Regions from separate parts of the Neptunicella sp. genome, predicted to be linked through region 2. Evidence: predicted binding sites of a transcription regulator. Region 2 holds the regulator's gene; each other region holds the start of a gene.
The links. The regulator FliA, encoded in region 2, starts transcription of late flagellar genes. The targets are predictions, from matches to a motif close to CTAAAGNTNNNNNNNNNNNNGCCGATA.

Region 1: the regulator FliA is predicted to act here: its motif matches at 2,112-2,138, upstream of ACTD55_RS11435 (DUF5610 domain-containing protein).
Region 3: the regulator FliA is predicted to act here: its motif matches at 1,773-1,799, upstream of ACTD55_RS06605 (flagellar protein MotY).
Region 4: the regulator FliA is predicted to act here: its motif matches at 4,200-4,226, upstream of ACTD55_RS06345 (DUF4760 domain-containing protein).

The regions. Positions count from the first base shown of each region.
Region 1 covers NZ_JBLWWF010000013.1:226-6,178, forward strand. The annotation lists gene ACTD55_RS11430 (RNA recognition motif domain-containing protein) at 53-520, shown strand; gene ACTD55_RS11435 (DUF5610 domain-containing protein) at 573-2,081, opposite strand; gene trmA (tRNA (uridine(54)-C5)-methyltransferase TrmA) at 2,252-3,349, shown strand; gene fabR (HTH-type transcriptional repressor FabR) at 3,346-3,945, opposite strand; gene ACTD55_RS11450 (acyl-CoA desaturase) at 4,140-5,261, shown strand; gene sthA (Si-specific NAD(P)(+) transhydrogenase) at 5,404-5,953, shown strand, end outside.
Region 2 covers NZ_JBLWWF010000017.1:42,344-48,296, reverse strand. The annotation lists gene ACTD55_RS13995 (chemotaxis protein CheA) at 1-765, opposite strand, end outside; gene ACTD55_RS13990 (protein phosphatase CheZ) at 778-1,536, opposite strand; gene cheY (chemotaxis response regulator CheY) at 1,572-1,955, opposite strand; gene ACTD55_RS13980 (RNA polymerase sigma factor FliA) at 2,003-2,728, opposite strand; gene ACTD55_RS13975 (MinD/ParA family protein) at 2,725-3,600, opposite strand; gene flhF (flagellar biosynthesis protein FlhF) at 3,597-4,889, opposite strand; gene flhA (flagellar biosynthesis protein FlhA) at 4,900-5,953, opposite strand, start outside.
Region 3 covers NZ_JBLWWF010000006.1:115,170-121,122, reverse strand. The annotation lists gene ACTD55_RS06615 (universal stress protein) at 1-673, opposite strand, end outside; gene rnt (ribonuclease T) at 761-1,393, opposite strand; gene ACTD55_RS06605 (flagellar protein MotY) at 1,828-2,688, shown strand; gene ACTD55_RS06600 (TonB-dependent receptor) at 3,412-5,953, shown strand, end outside.
Region 4 covers NZ_JBLWWF010000006.1:62,665-68,617, forward strand. The annotation lists gene ACTD55_RS06330 (EAL domain-containing protein) at 1-798, shown strand, start outside; gene ACTD55_RS06335 (alpha/beta hydrolase fold domain-containing protein) at 1,072-2,058, opposite strand; gene ACTD55_RS06340 (winged helix-turn-helix domain-containing protein) at 2,153-3,361, shown strand; gene ACTD55_RS06345 (DUF4760 domain-containing protein) at 3,431-3,958, opposite strand; gene ACTD55_RS06350 (flagellin) at 4,457-5,287, opposite strand.

The sequences.
Region 1 (5,953 bases), on a different contig from region 2:
TCGGTTACATAAGTTTCATTCATTTATTATATTTTCTTATTTAGGTAGTTATATGAAGTCTTCTTTCGGTATTACTTTATTAGTCTCTATTGTTTTAGCTGTAGTGGGGTATGTTGTTCTTGCCTCTATTTCTTTAGCAATTGCTCCCGCTTTGGCACTCGCCGTAGGCATAGTATTAGGTGGTTTACTTATTCCAATTCTCTCTCAAATTGTTTCAGGCACTAACACTAGTCACGTTGTTGCTAATGATTCTGCAGAGGTGTCCTTGCAAACTCTTTATGTAGGTAATTTGCCCTATCGTGCAAATGAAGCCGCAATCATGGAACTGTTTTCTCAATATGGTCATGTGAATTCGGTTCGTCTAATGAAAGATCGCCGCACCGGTAAACGCAAAGGATATGGTTTCGTTGAGATAGCGGCTAAATCGGCTAAGAAAGCGATTAATTCGTTAAATGATTCTGAATTTCAAGAACGTACATTGAAAGTACGGATGGCAAAAGAAAAGAACGACGACGAATAATCCACTTTTAGCCTCAAACTAAAAAAGCCTGCATCTCGCAGGCTTTTTATTATCAGGATTGTCGCTGGGGAAGATTATCCATTAAGCGCTGATTAAATCCTTTAAAACGATTTATCGCCTCAATTAAATCGGGAGTATGAACTTCAGGCATATTATTAATAATCCCATTGATCAACCCATCAAATGAGTTACCGTCTTGAAGTCTAGCCTGAGCTTTATCGACAACATCGAGCATATGTTCCAAATAATCAGCTACCGGTTTCGCTGCCTTAACACTATCTTGAACATTACCTTCATTTTGATCATTGTAATGTGATACTGCTCCATAAGTTTTAATGACTTCGGTTTGTTTAAAACTAGTGAGTTGTAAAGCAAAACCGGTCAGTTCCTGATCATCGTAGCCCAAATCAAGTGCCTGGTTAAATGCCTTATCAATATCACCATAGAAAAACTCATCGGCTAATTTACCTGCATCACCAACTAACTCACCAATCGCTTTAAGTTCTTCATCATCCAGTTCCCCTTTGACAGAGTAGGACAATTTATTCGACTCATAATGTTGATAGTTAGTTTCACTAGTGACTTGACTCTGTGTCTGTTCAGGCGATTGTGCACCATCCGGGTTGTCTTGAGATTCAGTAGCCTGAGTGGCGCTATTATCAATATCTACCGGAGCGTTATCAGGATCCGGCGTCGTTGAGGTGTCACCTGCCGGACGTGCAACTTGATCAGACGCAGAAGGGGCGGTTGCTACTGCATCTGCAGCCGTCCTGATATTCTGCTTATCTTCATTATTTGAACGGTTCGCTTGCTTATCTGCATCTTGCTGTTGCTCTTTTTGCTTTTGTTGAGTTTCAAGCAGGATTTGTTGATTTAAAGAAAATTGACGCGCATCTTCAAAACTAATCGACACTTCATCACCATCACGAGTCCGGATTGTTAACTGGCCAGATTGCTGCTCGGTGTAATTAACTTGTTGGTTAATAGCTAGCTTGTCAGTATTCGAGCCAACTTGATTGTCGGGTTGCTTTCCGAAAATTTGTTGTTCAAGTGACTTGATCCCTTGCTCAATAAGATCCTGACTTTTGCTAATGCCGTCAGTGATTTCATTATTCATCATATCGCCAAGATCTTTCTTGGCCATATTCACGCCTTTTAATACGCCAGAACGAGCCTGTTCAAACATGCTATTTAACGCTTCGTCGCTCATTCCTTTAGATTTAGCGTTTTTTAATGCTCCACCAACAAAGCTCAGCACGTTTTTCGCCACCTCTTCAAAATCGAACAGACCTTTCTCCTGCTCATTCTTAGGCGACGGGAGATTGGCCTTTTGATCATGGATGACCAAATTCTGATTGAGCGAATGGTTATAAACCCGAGCACCAATAAAGGTCTGAGAGCTAATTGAAAACATTGCACTATTAGTCAGTGAAACATGATTCCCCTGTTTACCAACCGCTTGTTTGTTATTGTCGAATGGCACAGCATCGTTAGAGTGCGACGCGCGCCCCGACATATGCGTCTTGTTACCCAAGAACGCCTTTAAGTCACCAATATTCATAAAAGATACCTCACTATCCTCAACCCAGTATATCGGCCTTTATTGATTATTATTTAGACTTTTTATGCACAAATTTTACGGCCTGCAACGTTCTATGCTATCAATACTTGGCGGGTGAAGTATAAAACCGTACAATCCGCGCCTTTTAACGCCTCATCAGGAGAAAAGCTTTGCGGCCAACTGACATTATATCTGAGCACTATCCGGAACTACTTGCAGAGAAGGCGGAATACATTCAACAACACTTTGCCGCATTACAAACACCAGCCCTAGAAATATTCAGCTCTCCTGTTCTCAACTATCGGCAACGCGCCGAGTTTCGCGTTTGGCACGACGGTGATGATTTATATCACATTATGTTTGATCAGCAATCCAAGCAAAAATACCGAGTCGATCACTATCCTCCAGGATCAGAGTTAATTAATGCTGTGATGCAAGATTTGCTTGTCTTGCTAAAGCACAATGATATGGCCAGAGGTAAATTATTTCAGATTGATTATCTTAGTTCACTCAGCCAACAAATAGTCGTCACCCTGATTTATCATAAACCGTTGTGTGAGCAATGGCAGTCGAGCATTCAACAGATATTGGCTGTGTTACGACAAAAATACGATATCCATCTTATTGGTCGGGCTAAAAAACAAAAAATCGTTCTGGATCAGGATTATGTGATTGAGTCCTTGAACATTAATCAACGTCCCTATCAATTTAAACAAATCGAGAATAGCTTTACTCAACCTAATGCCGTGGTGAATTGTCATATGATTGAGTGGGCACTCGATTGCACCGCACAGTGCCAAGGAGATTTGTTGGAGTTGTACTGTGGCGCAGGCAACTTTACTTTGCCCCTGGCACAAAATTTTAGAAAGGTATTGGCCACTGAAATATCCAAACCTTCTGTTGCAGCGGCACAATTTAATATTGATATTAATCAAATAGACAATGTCACTATTTTGCGCATGTCCAGTGAAGAGTTTACTGAGGCGATGAATAAAACTCGCATATTCACTCGCTTGCAAGACGTTGATCTGGATAGTTTCGACTGCAATACCATTTTAGTTGACCCGCCACGCTCAGGCTTAGACGATGAAACCATTAAATTAGTCAGTCAATATCAGAATATTTTGTATATTTCATGTAATCCCGAGACATTAAAAGACAACCTCAGTAGCCTTTGTCAGTCACACGAGATAAAACGCTTTGCTATGTTTGATCAATTCCCTTACACCCATCATGCAGAATGTGGTGTGTGGTTGGAAAAGATCTAACGACTGCTTTTGGCAGCCGCCCCAATAGCAATGAAGCGTAACTGGATAATCAAGCGTTCAGCCAACTGTTTTTGATATTCCGCTGGCATTTCAATCGCCTCGGCGCCAGCACTGAACACAATTCTAACCATTGCTTCAGCTTGTAAGTTAGCCAGTTCAACCGGTAAACGGGTATGCCGGCCAACATAATCACTTAGTTCAGCGATAAAATGCTGTATTTCGCGAGAGACCGCTTCTCTAAAAGCAGTAGAAGTTCCAGAACGTTCACGCAACAACAATCGAAAAACGTTACTGTTGGCAGCAACAAATTCCATAAAGGTTTCCACTGACACTCGAATAACATCTCCACCAGATGCGATGCGCAAACGAGCCTGTCGCATTAATTGCCGCAACGCCAATCCAGCTTCATCCACCAAAGTTAGGCCTAAATCATCAAGATCTTTAAAGTGTCGATAAAATGAAGTGGGCGCAATTCCCGCTTCACGAGCCACTTCGCGCAAACTAATACTCGATAAACTGCGTTCATCACACAGCAAACTAAATGCAGCATCAATAATGGTATGTCTGGTACGAAGTTTTTGTTCCTTTCGACTCATTCTATTTCTGCTCTTTTCAACATAAATGTCCCAGTTGGCGCGTTATAGCACGTTGTCACAGGACAAGCTAACTCAACCAGCAACAACCACTATTCTCGCTATTTTTTAACCGTTAAACCACCAAATTACTTGCTTTGATTAACCTATTCAGGGTAGATTAGCGCACACTTGTAAGCTCAAATAAATTATATTTAATGAATAAACCTCCTCTAGTCAAAACCAACGTCATTCTATTTACCTTAACGGCTCTTATTTCTGTAACTTTGGTTCCATGGGAAGCCGTTACCAATGGATTTGATTGGGTGGAAATTGGCAGCTTTATCCTATTAACCGGCTACGCTGGTATTTCCATTACCGCCGGTTACCATCGCTTATGGTCACATAAAACTTACGATGCCCATCCGATTATCCGTTTTATTTGGGCAATCGGAGGTGCGTTTGCGCTGCAAAACAGTATTTTACACTGGGCATCTGACCATCGTATTCATCATAAACATGTCGATGATAATGATAGGGATCCCTATTCCGCCAAAAGAGGCTTCTGGTATTCCCATATTGGCTGGATGCTGCGTGAATATCAGGCAAGCCGATATAGTGACTACAATAATTGTCGTGACTTACAGAAAGATCCTATTGTTATGTGGCAACACAAACATTATCTGGCCTTAGCAATAATAACGAATTTTGGCATTCCATTATTTTTAGGCTGGCTAAACAATGACATCTGGGGCATGTTGTTGCTTGCGGGAGTTTTACGTTTAGTAGTATCACACCACGTTACCTTTTTTATCAATTCATTAGCCCACATTTGGGGAAAGCAAACTTATACCGATACCAACACGGCTCGTGATAACGGTTTTTTAGCCTTAATTACTTACGGGGAGGGCTACCACAATTTCCATCATATTTTTGAGTATGATTATCGAAATGGCGTACGTTGGTGGCATTTCGATCCAACCAAATGGTTGATTTTTAGTTTGTCCCTGGTCGGCCTCACCAATAATCTGCGTCGTTGCCCGGAAGAACGTATCGCCAAAGCGCGAATTACCATGCAACTACAACACTCGCAGCAACGCATTGCCCATTTACCGGATGCTGAAGAACTGTTGAGACGTTTTCAGCATGAATATGATATTTTGCTGCATAAAATGAGTGAATATTACTCAACCAAAAAACGTTTAATGGAAATTAAGCGTAAAAAGCTAATCCGTGGTTACGAAAAATTAGAGCTAGACTTTAAATATCAAGAGCTGAAGATGCATCTCCAGTTACAAAAACAAAAATGGAGCAAGCTGAATTCAATGCAATTTGCATAAATCGTACTTCCCACAAAAATCATTCAAACAAAAAATAATAAGCCCGTTTTCACGGGCTTTATTCTTTCCATTCTAATTCCCTGCTAAACTAGCCAGATTGATTTAAACAAGTTGATGATTTTAAAAGACTTTGGAGTACATTGTGAGCGCCAAAAAAACCACCTCTAAACAATCCAATTCGCCTTCGGAAAAGTATCAATACGATGCCGTCGTCATCGGCACTGGTCCGGGTGGAGAAGGAGTTGCAATGCAGCTCGCCAAGGCGGGTAAAAACGTTGCCGTTATTGAACGCTACGAGATGGTGGGTGGCGGGTGTACGCACTGGGGAACAATCCCATCAAAAGCATTGCGCCAATCCGTCAGTCGTTTGACTGAATATAATAATAATCCGCTGTTTAACGATGGTAACAAGACTCGTCATTTAACTTTTCAACAAATGCTCGGCGATGCCAGCGCGGTTATTCGTAAGCAAACTAAATTGCGAAGCGGGTTTTATCAGCGTAACGGGGTAAGCGTGTTACATGGGGAAGCCTCTTTTATTGATCAAAATCACCTGCAGATTAAACGTGTGGATGGCTCTGTGGATACCATTACAACCCATCAAGTTGTCATTGCCACAGGCTCAAGACCATACACTCCGGCAGATATAGACTTTACTCATCCGCGTATTTATAACAGCGACAGCATCCTGT
Region 2 (5,953 bases):
ATCATCACTGATCTCGTCGGTATCTGAACTACCACTCGCTGTTGATTGGGAAGAACTTGGCACCGGCGCAGAAGGTGCAGCGGGACTATCCACGGCAAACTGCCCTTTACCATGTAATTCATCGAGCAAAGACTCGAATTCATCATCGGTAATATCCCCATCACTTCCAGCACTGGGTGTGGTTTCAGGAGCGGAACTAGCAGGAGGCTTGCTGGTACCGTGCAATTCGTCTAATAATTTTTCAAATTCATCTTCGGTAATTTCGTCAATATCACCTGAAGAACTTTCACTTTCGCTTACACTCTCTTCTTCCACCACCGGAGGAGATTCCACAACGGGAGGAGCGGTGACCGCAGGCGTAAACTGATCTTCGGACTCAGGTTTACTCAGTCGATGTAATGCTTCAATAAGTTCAGGCGCGGCAGGGTCAAGTTCTTGACGCGCTTGCACTTTAGCAAACATGTCATTAATGCTATCCAAGGCCTGCAGAATAACATCCATTAATTCGGCATTGACCTTGCGCTTACCGGTACGCATGATGTCGAAGACATTTTCAGCGCCATGACAAGCTTCCACTAAAGGCGTTAACGACAAAAATCCAGCGCCACCTTTAACGGTATGGAATCCACGGAAAATAGCGTTGAGCAAATCGGCATTATCAGGATCATTTTCCAACTCAACAAGCTGCTCTTGCAACTGTTCCAGAATTTCTCCCGCCTCAACCAAAAAATCCTCGAGGATTTCCTCGTCAACTTCAAATCCCATGAATCATTCCTCTTAAAAGCCTAAGCTAGATAGTAGGTCATCCACATCATCTTGTCCTGAAACAACATCGTCTCGACTCTCAGCATCGATGATGGGCCCTTCCGCTTTCATCTTATCGGAATCTTTTGCTAACTCTTTATCCTTTTTCGCTGAAGTATCAATAGCTTCTGGCATACTGAACATGGTTAGCATATGTACCAAACTATCTTCGACTTCTTTAACCAGCTCCATTACACGGCGGATCACTTGCCCGGTAATATCCTGATACCCCTGTGCCATAAGGACTTCAGTCAACAAATTACTTAGTTTATCTGATTCCGCCAACGACTGTTCCAAGAAACCGTCCAAGTCATAACACAGCGTTTTAAACTCATTTAATTCTAGCTGACGGGTCATCAATTTTTTCCACTCGGGCATAATATTTTTAATACCAGAGTTGATTTGTTCGGCAATTGGCATACAGGTATCCACTGCATCCATGGTGCGATTGGCTGCCTGTTCAGTCGTTTCGATGACGTAGTTTAAGCGCGATTGCGCATCTGGAATATCTTCATTGGCCAGATCGGCAATACGTGATTCAAGTTGAAAATTATTAAGTGAATCATGTAGCTGTCGGGTCAATTTACCGACTTCAGAAAATAACTCTACTGAACCATTAATACTGACAGTTTCAAGTAATTGATTTGCTCCGTCCTGATCTCCGGCTTCTAACAAGCTGACCAGTTTTCTCGCATCGTCTAACGAGATTGACGTTTTTTGTAAATTAGCCATTCAGCTTCTCCTAAATTGGCAGGATAAGCCACCGGTTAACCCAGACGTTCAAATATTTTATCGAGTTTCTCTTTTAGCGTCGCTGCAGTGAAAGGTTTCACAACATAACCGTTAACACCGGCTTGCGCAGCGGCAACGATTTGTTCTTTCTTCGCTTCTGCGGTTACCATCAGTACCGGTAAATGCTTAAGATTGTCATCGGAACGGATCGCTCTTAGCAAATCAATTCCCTGCATTCCGGGCATATTCCAGTCCGTCACCACAAAATCAAAGTCTCCTTGTTGCAGCATCGGCAAGGCGGTACTTCCATCATCCGCTTCCTGCACACTGGTAAACCCAAGATCCTTTAACAAATTTTTGATGATACGTCTCATTGTTGAAAAGTCATCAACAACCAGAATTTTCATATTTTTATTCAAAACCGCCTCCGTTGAGGTATCAACTTGCCATTATTATTTATAAATTATTAAGCTGTTCGCCATGATTTCATTCGGTTTTTCAACCGCAGCATTGCCTGACTATGAATTTGACTCACTCGTGATTCACTGACCTCCAGTACTTCACCGATTTCGCGCAGATTCAACTCTTCATCATAGTAAAGAGATAATACTATCGCCTCTCTTTCTGGCAAAGTGGTAATAGCATGTGCCAGTGACTTCTGAAACGATCCTTGCAAAACATCATCAAAAGGTTCATCAATACTGTTATTTCTATCGTTAGAAATAACATCTTCAGTAACACCTAAATCTTCTATACCAATGATTCGTCCCGCATTTACTTCGTTAAGCATTTGATGATATTCATCAATACTCACTTGTAAATACTCCGCTACTTCTAAATCTCTGGCGTCTCGCCCTGTGTCTTTTTCAACTTGGGCAATCGCTTCTGAAATAGCACGGTTATTTTTATGTACTGAGCGGGGAGTCCAGTCACCTTTGCGAATATCATCCAGCATTGAACCACGAATTCGAATACCTGCATAGGTTTCAAAACTCGCGCCTTTGCTACCATCAAAGTTTTTGGCCGCTTCCAATAAACCAATCATGCCAGCCTGAATCAGATCATCCACTAATACACTCGCGGGTAACCGAACCATCAAATGATGTGCAATACGTTTTACCAGTGAAGCATGCTGCTCTACCAGTTTGGTTTTATCATCATGTTGTTGATAGGCTGTTGCTTTACTATTCACGCCTCGCCCTGCATTGATTGAACGTTTTGTTGACGTACCAGTTGTTCAAGGAAAAACTCCAAATGACCACCTGGCTGTCGTGGAATAGGCCAATTTAAGGCTTGTTTAGCTAAATTATTAATGGCGATCGCTGCCGGTGAAGAAGGATAAGCATCAACTATCGCCTTTTGCTTACGCACCGCTTTACGAATATTTTCATCGTGAGGGACTGTCGCGACAAGTTCCAGTGCCACATCTAAAAAACGGCCGGTGACTTTGGAAAGTTTGGCAAATAATTCCTGCCCTTCACGTAAATTACGCACCATGTTAGCCACAATTTTAAAGCGGAATACGCCATGATCGCGATTTAAAATTTTAATTAACGCGTAAGCATCGGTCAGTGACGTTGGTTCATCGCAAACCACCACCATGACATCTTGTGCCGCTCTGGAAAAGCTCAACACCATATCAGAGATGCCCGCCGCAGTATCGACAATTAACACATCAATATCTTGTTGAATTTCGCTAAATGCGCGAATAAGACCGGCATGTTCTATATGGGTTAATTCGGTCATCGACTGACTACCCGACGTCGCTGGCGCGATTTTAAGTCCATGCGGACCTTCCACTAACACCTCTTCGAGCAAACATTCACCGGATAAGACATGAGAAAGGTTTTTTTCAACTCGTAGCCCCAGCATGACATCCACATTAGCCAAACCAAGGTCGGCATCCAGTACCATGACTCGTTTGCCCATTTTGGCCATCGCAATAGCAGTATTCAAGGTGATGTTGGTTTTACCTACACCTCCTTTACCGCCTGTTACGGCAATTACTTTAATCAAACTGGATTGCTGCATACTTCTTAAGCTACTCGCTTGATCCTCTATCATACGGCTACTGACGCTTGTTCAACATGACGAGAGGTCATAGGGGTTAATCCATATTTTTTATACATACGTGCCGCAGTTGAAATCATATATTTTACCTCTGCGTTACGAATATCTTCCGGTACTTTCTGCCCATCCGTCAAGTAGCTGATCGGCAGATTATTCTCTATCGCTACACTGACCATTTCACCCAGACTGTAACACTCATCTAATTTTGTGAAAATACATCCTTGCAAAGAAATATCATCATACAACTTAATTGTTTGTTGCATAACCTGCCTTTGCGCGTTGGCCTGCAATACTAAATAGCTTTTAATAGTAGCACAGGAAGTTTGCTTAAAGGTATCTAACTGTTTGATTAACCTGATATCTCTTTGCCCAAATCCGGCTGTATCCAATAATATTAACTGTCTATTGCGAAATTGGTATAAAACTTCGTCAAGTTGTTCTGCATTAATGGCTTTTTTTACCGGGCAACCAATGATTTTTCCATAGGTCGCAAGCTGCTCATAAGCCGCAATTCGGTAACCATCAGTGGTAATCAACGCCACTTTATCACTGCCGTGTTGTTGTGCATAACGAGCTGCCAGCTTAGCAATAGTAGTCGTTTTACCGGTACCCGTGGGGCCCATTAATGCCACTACACCAGCTTGAGTCAAGATATCATTCTGATTGGTTTTGAGGCGATTAGCCAATAATTTCAGTAAAAATACCCACGCTTCCCGTTCACTGCAGTCCGCAGGGGTAAAAGAGACCACCTGGCGTGCCAGCTCAGGAGAAATTCCCATTCCTTCTAAACTGTCCGTCAAATAGGATTGCATAGGGTGCGCATTACGCTGTTGCTGCTTTAACAAACCATTGACCTGAAATTGCAGTACATTGCGCAACGAAGCTAGCTCTGCCTTGATCTCGCCCATATCATGATGACTAGCAATTGAACTGGTTTGTGAGGTGTTACTTTCATCTTTCGATGACGAAACTGGTGATGACTCTTGTGCTGATTTAGCCTGTTTTTCTAACAACGCTTTTAAACTATCAGGACCAGAATCACCAATGATTTCACTTAAACTGGGGGAAGATTTAGGTTTATTGTCCTGTTGGGGAGACGCAGAACGTGCAGCAGTCGTACCAATAACCGATTTTTTAACTGGCTCTTTATCGTAAGCTGCGACTATTTCGACCCCATCAGCCAGTTTTTTGTTTGACATAATAACGGCATCGCTACCTAGCTCTTCTTTTACCTGGTTTAATGCGTCACGCATATCTTTACCAAAAAAACGTCTGATTTTCACTTTCGATCCCCTATTGACCTATAGCACTGACAATTTTAATTTGTTTGTCATCCGGAATTTCCTGATACGACAGAACATGTAGTCCTGAAATAGCATTCTTGGTAAATCTTGACAGTACTGGCCTTAACATTCCTGAGGTCAGCAATACCGAAGGCTCCCCTGCTAATTCCTGCTGTTGAACCGCTTCACTTAATGACTGCTGTAATTTCTCTGCCAAGCCGGGCTCAATACCTGCACCATCTTCGCCACCCGCCTGAAGAGACTTATGCAACATCTGTTCCAGCTCTGGTGCCAAGGTGATGACTGGTACTTCAGCTGCGCCATTAGTGATTTCCTGAACAATTAAGCGTTTCAAGGCAATACGCACCGCTGACACCAATACATCCGGATCCTGTGTTTTAGGTCCATATTCGGACAAGGTTTGGACAATAGTGCGTAAATCACGAATGGAAATACCTTCATAAAGCAGTGTTTGTAATACTTTAACCACGGTACTAAGAGGCAATACTTCTGGCACCAGCCCTTCGACCAGCTTAGGATTGTTTTTAGCCAGCAAGTCCAGTAACTGCTGTACTTCTTCATGGCCTAATAGCTGGTAGGCGTTAGTGGTTAATAGCTGGCTTAAATGCGTCGCCACCACTGTCGCCGCATCTACCACGGTATAACCTAATGTTTGCGCATGTTCACGTTGGCTAGGTTTAATCCAGACCGCGTCCAACCCAAAGGCAGGATCCGTAGTTGCTGTACCATCTAATTTACCGAACACTTGTCCTGGATTAATCGCCAGTTCACTGTCATGGCTGATATCGGCTTCACCAATAGAGACACCTAACATGGCAATCGTATATGTATTGGGGCTTAAATCCAGATTGTCGCGGATATGCACAGGAGGTACCAAAAAACCGAGTTCTTGGGATAATTTTTTTCTGACGCCTTTAATACGCGTCAATAATTCGCCACCCTGGCTTTTATCTACCAAAGGAATTAGTCGATATCCCACTTCCAAACCAATAGTATCGACATGTTGCACATCATCCCAACCAAGCTCACGGATTTCAGTGGGC
Region 3 (5,953 bases), on a different contig from region 2:
ATAACGCCTGAATTTTCGGGATATACTTTTGCTTGGCTTTGTTTACTGCATCATCACTATTGATAAAACCAATATCTTTCAAAATTGGAGACACGGGCACACTAAAACAAAAATGCAGTGGCATATCGGTATTATTGGCCATGGCCAACCCAGCTTCAGCTAACTTTTTATTCAACGCTTGTTTCGTTCTGGAACGGGTGGCCATATCGAGCGCAACCATAATAGCCTGTTTTTTGCGCCACTTTTTTTCTGCCACTAACAATACCGGCACACTACCATTACGCAATAAATGCCAATCTGTGGGTGTGTAGAAGGGGCCTTCAGTCCGGTGTCCAGTTTTAATAATCAAATCATAGTTAACTGTTTTGCAGTGCTTCTTGACCCAGTCTGCAATATCCTTTTCCCAAATAACTTCACAAGTACAGTATTGATCGAGTTCCTGTTTCGCAATCTGCTTGGTCAACCACTGTTGATGAGTGGTAATGATTTTAGTCTGAGCTTCAAGCATTTGAGCTTGAGTGAGACTGGCTGACAGGCCTTGTAAATGCTCATAACTGAAGGCAACAATATGCAGTTTGGCGCCATGGCGCTCAACCATCTTCTTAGCGCGTACCAGAGCTTTTTGCTCTTTATCTTGTTGATCCGAGATAACCAGAATATGTTCAATTTTCATTAAAGGTACCTACAGTTGTGATTTTAGATAGATTAACTTTATTATTTAAATCATGCACTTGGTATTGTAGTTAAGATAATCGAAAACTTAGTTAATATCGACAGGCCAACCGCCAAGTTGTTGCCATTTATTGACAATATAACAAAATAAATCGGCGGTTTTTTGCGTATCATACAATGCTGAATGTGCTTCTTTCTGGTCAAATTCGATTCCTGCGGCCTCACAAGCCTTTATTAATACGGTTTGACCTAAAGCCAGCCCAGACAGAGTCGTGGTATCAAAAGAAACAAAGGGATGAAAAGGACTACGCTTGATACCGCTGCGCTCGATTGCCGCATTAAAAAAGCCCTGATCAAAGGCCGCATTATGCGCCACGATAACTGATCGCTGACAGTCGGCCTGTTTTTGCGCTTTACGTATTTCTTTGCAAATAGATGTCATCACGGATTTTTCATCTATTGCTCCGCGCAACGCGCAATAGGGATCGATACCGTTAAAATCCAGCGCGGCTTTTTCTAGATTGGCCCCCTCAAAAGGCTCAACATGAAAATGTAATGTCATATCAGGTTGCAAAAAACCCTCTTGATCCATTTTTAAAGTCACAGCCGCGATTTCCAATAACGCATCGGTATGCGGATTAAAGCCGGCTGTTTCTACATCGATAACGACTGGAAAATAACCGCGAAAACGTTGATTAAGATGCATTTTTGTATCAGACATGAATAATAATAATTGAAAATGGGAGCGCAATTATTGCATGCCCAGTTTCGCTAAACCAATTAATCTAAATTCAACTGCTGGTTTATCTTTTCTATTCACGACTATTGGCGACCTTTATTTAATTTGTTCATGCTGGACAATTCACAAATTATGTTACTGTTTAAGGGTTTGATAATGTAGTGATAAGGCAAAACCATAAGACAAAAAATAGCGCAATTCTTTTGGTTAAAATAGGCGGGGAGTCTGAAACAATCTCTCGCTATTTAAATAAAGTGGCTCAGCAGACTTGTTGGAATGACTCAATGACGCGGCTTACGGTTTAATTGAGAAATGTTGACTGCTTAATCACAGTGAAGATCAAAGATAAACAGCCTCTTTATTAAATATTTTTTTTATAAGGTCGATAACAAACTGAGAGTTCAGGCGAGTATGTTATGAAAAAAATAATCTTATTTTTGGCATGTTTCCCCATGCTGGTTCAGGCTGGTGTGCGTCATTATAATGCCAGTGTGGAAACATCAGATTGGCAATTAGATAGTCCGAATCGGCTTCAATGTACCTTAAAGCATCCTATTTCTGGTTATGGAAATGCGTTATTTACCAGTATGGCGGGTAAACAGCTAAATATGGAATTTGAGCTGGATATGATGAGTTTACCCGATACTTATTCAATCGCGGGTGTCTATTCGGTGCCACCACGCTGGATGCCTGGGGCTATGCAACGTCCCATCGCACAAATGACCGTCAGAAAACAGTATGATGGTGACTTACCCAAAAAAGCCGCATGGACCATGTTGTCGGAGTTGGAAAAAGGCTATTGGCCAACCATCTATTATCAGGACTGGTATAACGATTATGACAAGGTGGCGGTGGGCTTGAATGCCAGTAACTTTATGCCGGTGTATAAGCAATTTGTGCAGTGTGTGTCTAATCTATTGCCATTTAGTTTTGATGATATTGCTTATACCGTATTGAATTATAAATTTGGTAGTACCGATCTAACCAAACAGTCAAAACACAAATTGGAAATGATAAGCCAATATTTACATGAAGATACCAATATGGAATTGGTACTGCTAGACGCCTACACCGATAGTTATGGTCAACCGGGGGTGAATAATCGCATTTCAGTCAAACGGGCTGAAACTATCAAAACTTTTTTTACTGATAATGGCGTGGATGCAACACGTATTGAGATAACCGGTCATGGTGAGCGTCGTCACATTGCCAGCAATGAAACCGAGTTATCCCGCGCTAAAAACCGCCGGGTGGTCATTCGCATGGATAGACCCTAATTTTTTGCCGGATATGTTTTTAATCCTGAATGAGTTTAATGGTCTAAACAAAAAAATTGCGCCGCAACGCCATTCCTTTTTCGCCAGCTAATACGGTCCCGTTTTGCGCTAGATATCGTTACTAACGATTTACGCTTTTTGCATAACGGGCAAATACCCACTTTTTTCAATCTCAATATGCCCATTGGCGTTACGCATATCGTATTGCAGTCTTCGGCATTAATGGTGTGATAAATGTATAATTATTCATCACATTTATATTCCATCTATATATTATATTCAGTTTTATCTCGTGATTTCTGAGTTGCCACCTAGCATTCGCATTATGGTAATCGGAATAATACCAATCAAAAGGCTTAAAGCCCTAATTAAATAGCCTTTCCGTCCACATTAGGCAGCAAGTATGTTACTTGAATGATCGCTAAATATAATAAATTATTTTATTAAAAAATATACAATATCAATATATTATTCTTGATATTTTGAGTGAAATTTGTTTAATTAAGCCCGACCTATAGATTCCGTTTTCAAAAATAGCCCGAAAGAAAGCTATAAAGTGAAATCAGAAACGAAAATCTTAGTGGGTGAAGAACAACTAATAGGGTCTGTTACGTACTTTACAAATAACCATCTAAAAACAGCACTTTGCGGCTCTTTGAGACTGCTACGAAGGTTTGTAGAGAATGGGCCATTAAAATAATAACGACATCTAAAGGAAATGGTATGAAAGCTATCCAATTGTCTAAAACTGCTATAGCCGTTAATACAGCTATGTTGATAAGCGCCAGTATGGTTATGCCTGCATTTTCTGCTGAACAAGCAGATAAAGCGGCAGAAGACAGTAAGAAGGAAAACCTTGAAATTATTCAAATCTCCGGTATTCGCTCTTCACTTCGCGAGAACTTAAACAATAAACGTTTCTCAGACTCTATTGTTGACTCCATCAATACCGAAGACATTGCTAAAAACCCTGATAAAAATATGGCAGAGGCACTACAGCGTATCCCCGGTGTACAAATTGAACGTCAGTTTGGTGAGGGAGCCAAAATTTCAATTCGCGGTACCTCGCCAGACCTAACCAATACCTTGGTTAACGGACAATCGGCCAAGTCTGCTTCCTATCTTCCTGGACAATCGGAAAGTAATGCATTTGATTTTTCAAATATTCCCGCTGAAAGTGTATCTAAAATCGAGGTACTTAAATCTGCGCGTGCGGACATCGATGCGGGTGGCATAGGCGGTACCGTCATTTTGCATACCAAAAAGCCATTGGAGCAGGAAGATGGTTACGGCTATTTAAATGTTGAGGGGGAATACAACGATGCGTCAGAAAAATCCTCTCCGCAAATTTCAACCGCTTATAACTTTGTATCTGAAGACAAAAAGTTCGGTGCTTCAATCAGTGTCAGTCATCAACAGCGTAATGCGTTTCGTACCGGCTTTGAATCTGACGGAATAGCCGGAGGTACAAGTGCTGTTAGTACCGGATTTGCGCAAACTGATGCCATTAATTGCCCAACTGAAGCATGCTTAAGCAGTGATATCAAATTAAGAGATATGAATAATCATAACTTGATTATTACCAGGCATATGGCATTAAACGGTTATACCTACGGCGATCTGGAAGCGGTAGCGGGTAATGGTCCTTATTCAAACGTCAATGACCCGACCGATTCCGGCGTATGGAATAATAGTACTCATTATTGGGGACAACCTGATGAAGTGATTGATCCCACTTATATCGACCCGGTTTGGGGATTATTCTGGGGTGACCGAAGAGCGGGAGGCTTAGGTCAAACGCCGGCGAGAACAATCGGAGATATGGTATATGCGCCCGCATTTCAAACTGATGAAAGCCGCCTGGACACCACGGTTAATCTGCAATGGGCTCCGACGGATGCATTAAGTATCAATCTTGAACTTAACCAGAATAAAACCGATCGTGACAATAAAAGCGATAATTTATATGCGCAGCCGCATAGAATGGTGCAGCTTTTATATAGTAACGACGTGCCGGGAATTGATCCACGCTTAGTAATGGATCCGGAGCGTGATATTGTTTTATCCGCGAACTATCCTATTGATGGAACCTCTCTGGTGCGCGGCGGTGGAGAAGTTTGGGATGGCAATGGCTACTATAGTAGCGCTGGAACCTGGGGGGAAATGGTACGCCGTGACTCCAATGATCGCAGTGGCACCGAGACTGAACAGAATCGTTACCATCTGACAGTTGATTATCAGGTAGATGATTTTACCGTTAAATTACAAGCAGGTCAGACTAAAGCTGAAAGCACAGTGATGGATCGCAGCACAACTCTTGCTACACGATTTGGTGATTATGAAACGCCCTATTCAGGTGATAATCCAAATGTGCAAATCCCGACTTATGAGGGAGTTAACCTTGGCTATGCTTACAATCCAGATACAGGCAAAGTATACTGGGGCGTGCAGGCCGACCCTTCACTAACCGGTGATGAATTGGCTGCCGCTCAGCAGCGAGCCGAAAACTTCCTGTTAGCGCCTACCAATGAATTTTATTTGCTAAACGGTGGTCTGAGAAATACTGCTCGTTATCGTGAAAATACAGAAGATTTTGCTCAAGCAGATGTAACATGGCAGCTTGATAACGACTTTTACATTGATAGTGTCAAATTTGGTGCCAAGTACCGAAATATCGAACGCACGGAACACTATTTTACCGAGAATGCGACATTTCATGGTTATGCCGATCAGGCAAGTGATTTCCCGTTAATTTTGGCTGAGCAAATAGTAGGTGGAACGGTTTCAGGCTTAAACTCTGCGGGTCACGATATTCCTAACGAATATTTTGATATCGACCAGGCAAAGCGTAACTCCCTGCTTAATGATCACTTTTTGCTGGTTCATTCTGAATCAAGCCCTAATTTAGGTGCTTGTACCGACGCCATCGCCGCGTCTGGCTCAGATGAATATTATGGTTGCCGTTCAGGTATGACGGAATCTGCCGGTGATTACTATGATGTAACCGAAGAATTACTTGCTTATTACGGTATGGTTAATTTTAGTGGTGAAAATTTCCGCGGTAATTTTGGTCTGCGCGTGGTGGATACGCAACGTGAATCAATCGGTAATGAGGTAGAGAAAGACGAAAATGGTCAGCAGCTGTCTTATCCGTTGGATCCCAGTGCGCCAGACTATGTTGCTGAGCTTGCCGGTTTTAATAGATACGTACCATTGGTTCAAACCAGTAGCACTAAAGACTACTTGCCCAGCTTCAATTTGGCGG
Region 4 (5,953 bases), on a different contig from region 2:
CGGAAAAAAGATATTCACACCCCGGAACGTTTGTCCTTAATGGCTGAATTAGGTGGCGCTATCCGAGATGATCAGCTGGTATTACATTACCAACCCAAAGTCGATTTACAACACAACCGCATTACCGGATTTGAGGCGCTAGTCAGATGGGAACATCCTTTATCCGGCTTACTCTATCCGGATAAATTTATTCCACTAGCTGAAGTTAGTGATGCCATTCATCATTTAACTGAAAAAGTTCTGGATATGGCCTTGTCACAACAACAAATTTGGCGTCAACAGGGCAACGAATATTCAGTAGCAGTCAATTTATCGGCACGTAATCTGGTTGATGACCGCTGTGTTAACAGTCTGAAGTCCAAATTACAACAATACCAGACACCGGCGGGTATGCTGGAACTGGAATTAACCGAAACAGCGTTAATGCAGGATCCGGAAAAAGCGGTAGATTTGCTAATGCAGTTATCCCAGCTTGGGGTCAAACTATCGATTGATGATTTTGGCACCGGTTATTCATCCCTGTCATATTTACGCCAATTACCTATTGATACCCTCAAAATCGATCGGTATTTTGTCAATGAAATGCTGAAAAATGAACAAGATATTATTATTGTCCGCTCGACCATCTCGCTCGGTCATAATTTAAATCTAAAAGTCATTGCTGAAGGCGTGGAAGATCATGAAACCATGTCGGCGCTGCGTAAAATGAATTGTGACATTGCTCAAGGCTACCATATTAGTCGTCCGCTTAGTTGGCCAGACATGGAGCAATGGTTAAAGCAAACCACGTCAAGTTAGTTAGGGGCTGTTGATCTTTGATGTATGAATTTTGTTCAAGTCCAACGCCTTCTGATCGCGACGCCGGATTGCAGGCCTGGTGGATCTAAGTCAAAATCCGGCAACAAAGAGCAGAAGGTGTTGGGTTGAACCCTCCGGGCAGTGTTTGTAGCGCATTTCTACAGCGCTATCGCTCGTTTATGTAGAATAACTACACCATACTCGCTCTGCCTTGTATAAATGCGCTACAAACTACTGCAAAAACACACACCAAAGATCAACAGCCCCGATTAGTTATTCAACCAGGTCTGAATACCTAAACTGCTTTGACAAAAAACTATCTACTTTTTCAACAACTTGATTAAACCAGGGATGAAATAACCAAAAGCTATGAGGCGAATTGTCGAAATCATAGGATTGATGATAAATCTGCCATTTATCCAACTGGGCAAAAGCCTTTTTTCTGCCCTCAGCAAAACGAGTCTGCCCACTACCGATAAATAACATTGGAGGAGAGTTAGCACTAATATATTCAACCGGTGATGCTTGCTTCCAACGCTCAGTCTGACTGGCGTAATTTCCACCAAGCCATAACGCCAAAGCACTATCTGTTTGACCATTTTTGTCTTCATATTTCAACCCCAACTCAGAGGTGATATCCATAATACCATCCAGATCAATTACCGCCTGTACATCAGTGTCCCCATTTATTGTTTGCGGTTTAAACCATTGCAGATGGGATGTATTAGCCAATAACGCTGCCATGTGCCCACCTGATGAACCACCCAGCAAGGCCACCTTGCGGCTATCTATTTGATAATCTTTAGCATGTTTTTTTAACCATAATATGGCGCGATTTACATCCTCAAGTCCAGCAGGATAAAGTGCTTCAATGGATAATCGATACTCAACCGTAATAGCGAGATAGTCTCGCTTGGCCAACGCCGCTGCCAATGGAAAAAGGTGCGACTTATTACCGGAGCGCCAACCACCACCATGGATCAATATAACGGTAGCTTTAGGTTGAGCATTTTGGGGGACGAATAAATCCAGATGTAACTCGCGCCCATTAATAGTGGCATAGACTCGATCCAACTGGATGCCAATATCGTCATTTAATTGCATATCAGCGATACTAATGTGCGGGTATTTTTTATGATATTTTGCAAATGCCGAGGCGACGGTATAGCTATCGTCAACTTCATAGGCATGCGCTTGACAGAGAATTAATAGTCCCGCCAGCCAACCTAATAAACATTTAACAACATTCTTTGTTTTCATTGAATCACCTATGATAACAGACTTTACTCGGCAATCAGAATGCCATTATAGTGACGTACCTTAACCTGAACTCTATAGTGAAAAAACAGTATCCTTGTCTTCCCCTATTAGTCTTTCCTCAATTCAGGCGCGTAAAATCCAGCTCATCAGCCAGGGACTGGCAGCTGCGCAACCTAAACAGCAAAATGCTGCAACCACGCTCAACGTCATTCAGCAATTAGGTTATATTCAAATTGATTCAATCTCCGTCATCCAGCGAGCCCATCATCATTGCTTATGGAGTCGTTTGCCAAACTATCAGTTAGCACATATTGATCAGCTGCTCGCATCTAAGCATGTTTTTGAATACTGGTCACATGCGGCAGCCTTTTTACCCATGGATGATTATCGTTTTAGCCTTCCGCGCAAACAGGCTATCGCCCGCGGGGAAAAACACTGGTTTGACAAAGATCACAAGCTGGTCAAAAACATATTGCAGCGCATCCGTACAGAAGGCCCATTGCAAGCCAAAGACTTTGAGCAACGTAAAACCCTGAATACCGGCTGGTGGGACTGGAAACCGGCCAAAAAAGCGCTGGAACAGTTGTTTATGGAAGGTCAACTCATGGTAAGCAAACGACTGGGTTTCCAGAAAGTCTATGATTTGACCGAGCGAGTTCTACCTGCCAATGTTGATACTCGCCTACCCACCAATGAAGAATTTTATCGCCATCTGATTATCCGCCATTTGCAGGCTAATGGATTAGCTAAGCCCTTTAATATCAGTTATTTGCGTAAAGGTTTGTTAAAGCCCATTCAACAGCAATGTAAAGCCATGCTGCATGATGGTGAATTGTTATTGGTTGAGGTCAATCAGCAACAATATTATGCCCTGCCCTGTGTTACCGACTTATTGAATAAAAAACTGCGCCATACCAAAGTCCACATTTTATCTCCCTTTGATAATCTGCTTATTCAACGACAACGTACTCGTGAACTGTTTGGTTTTGACTATCAGATTGAATGTTATGTTCCGGCCCCCAAACGCCAGTATGGTTACTTTTGTTTGCCCTTATTATTCGGGGATCAATTCGCAGGGAGAATGGATGCCAAAATAGACCGAAAAACTGGTGTGCTCAATATTATTCATCTACATATTGAAACCGATAAAATCGAGGAATTTATAGCGGCACTCAAACCGGCATTGGTCAATTTTATGTATTTTAATCGCGGCCAAACAATGGAAATGAAACGTCTGTCTCACTACCGGGTGGATCTAACCACCAGTACACAACATCATTGGCGACAAATGCTAATTGATTAACCTTACGCGGGCTCGGACATCTTCATTAGCCCACTTCGATGTCAATCTATTAATCACATCGACCACGTTCTACTTTTTCAGTTTGGGTTGCCAGTTTTTAAACTCGATATGTGCAGGAACCACTTTATTTTTTGCTTCATGCCGGATGATCTGATCATTTAACCATTGAAACCATTCCCACGGAGTGTCGCGACCCACTTCTTTGCGTTGGCCTTCAACATAGGCTTCGAGCTTTTTCCATGAATGAAGGATCGGATAACTAAAAAAATCTGCCGCCAATCCCAACTGGAGTTGCTGCTTGTGCACCATAATACCGATACTCTCCCATGTCCCCATATACGCAAATAACACGCCCAACTCCGCGTCGAAATACTTCTCAATCTGTTGTTTATTTAATCCGGATGGCATTTCAAATACTTTGTGCATAACGTTCATCAGTTCTGTGGTTGCGTAACTGCGCAGCATTTGAAATGCCACTTCCCGCTCCGAACTTTTCTGCGATTCACGGATTTGTTTGGCCAAATAAACAATTGAGCTAATAACACCAATAGCTGCAATAAAGTCACTTATATCACCCAGTTCAGATATAGAAATCATTGTTTTACCCTTTTCTTTTTTGCTTTAAAAACTGTTGTGAGTATAGGTAAAATCAAAGTGAGTCAGCCAATCCGAATGCTGCATTGATAAACGAATTATTGCGGCAATGGCTTGCCGCATTAGGATAACTTGCTAAGGGAAGACAAAAATCATGACGGATGATCAATAAACGCCATAAAGAAAAATAAATGCAAATAATTGATTTAACTTAGTTTTTATAAAATTATCGAGCATTTGAAAATATTGGCACGACGTATGCTTTATTTACTCCCGACGCTTCTGGTGTCAATAATTTGAGCGCCTAGATAAAAAAGGCCGGGTCAAATGACCCGACCAACTTGCTCAAGTTAGGAGATCGAGCAAATAAGGTTTCTGTCCGACTGGCAGGGTTTGGGATTGCATACTGGCCTCTCAACCACTTCTACACTCTCAGTCCTGTTAGTCGGCGTTTTCTTCAGAGTGGCCTCTCAGTTCCTACTCTCTCTATTTTTATCCCAATTAGCCTTGCAGTAATGACAATGCAGATTGTGGACGTTGATTTGCCTGACTTAACACGGTTGTACTGGCTTGCTGAATAATTTGCCAGCGTGTCAACTCAGCCGTTTCCTGAGCAAAATCGGTATCGCGAATTCGAGAACGAGCGCCCGACATATTCTCCGATATATTACTCAAATTACGAATGGTGGATTGAAAGCGGTTCTGAATAGCACCTAAATCAGCCCGTTTAGCGTCAATTGCCGACAATGCGTTACTGACAATAGTCATGGCAGCTGACGCATCATCGACATTTGCCACCGATACGGCAACCCCATTGAACAACCCAGATGCTCCAAAACCTCCCATTCGTGAGATATTCACACTAATTTTCTGTCCGGCATTAGCTCCAACAAGAAACGCAGCCGAATAAACACCATCGAGTATATTCACGCCACCGAACTGGGTGGTGGTCGCAATCCGACTGATTTCCTGCTTCAGGGCTGAGACTTCTTTTTGCAGTGCCAAGCGGTCTGCCGACGAGTTAATCCCGTTTTGTGACTGAATGGCCAGTACTCGTATCCGCTGCAATGCTGTAGTGATTTCAGACATTGCACCTTCAGCCGTTTGCGCCAGGGAAATACCATCGTTTGCATTACGTACAGCTTGATCCAGCCCCATAATTTGCGACGTCATCCGATCGGATATTTGCAAACCTGCCGCATCATCCTTAGCGCCATTAATACGAAAACCTGACGATAAACGTTCAAATGAGGTGCTTAGCGCATTACTCGAATTGAATAATTGTCTTCTAGCATTGAGTGAAGACACGTTTGTATTGACATATAAACTCATTTTATTTCTCCTAACCTGATAACGACTATGGCTATTATTTTTATTATTTCGCCGCCGTTACTCGTGGTTTTCTATAAAAGTTAAAAATTGGCACATAATGTGCTTTGTTTATGCTGCCAGTCAGTTTTCTGACTTGTGTTTTTGTCAGGTTACCACCTGCAAAAGCTTATGCTTAAAGTGAGCTTCGGCTCATGTCGACTGTCAGGATTGATGGCCTAATACCTCAAACCTCACTACCTCCTGGCGTCTTTCCTGTCAGTCGGCGCTAAAAAACAAAGCCTCAACACTTTTGTTTTTTAAACGCGGCGTTCCTTTGCAGATCCTTTCCTGATAAAAAATCTCTACTGTCAGGTCGCTTGCTGCTTGTCCCCACAATCTCGCAATGCGACCTTCTTACCCCATATAATTCAATTACTTACACTGTTAATCCTGTTTTTCCTGATAACCTGAAAATCCTACTACGGTTAGTGTTTAACTCGTTCCTCTTTGCACATCGACGACCAATAACCAATCCATTTACAGTCGTACTTACCGACCTGATGTCAGGCATAAAAAAGCCCCAACATCCTGATTTTTAGACGCACTTGTCCCTTACAGCTCCTTTGCTGATAAAAAATCTCTAGTGTTTATTAATGTGATTGCTGCTTGTCCCCACAATGTGCAATC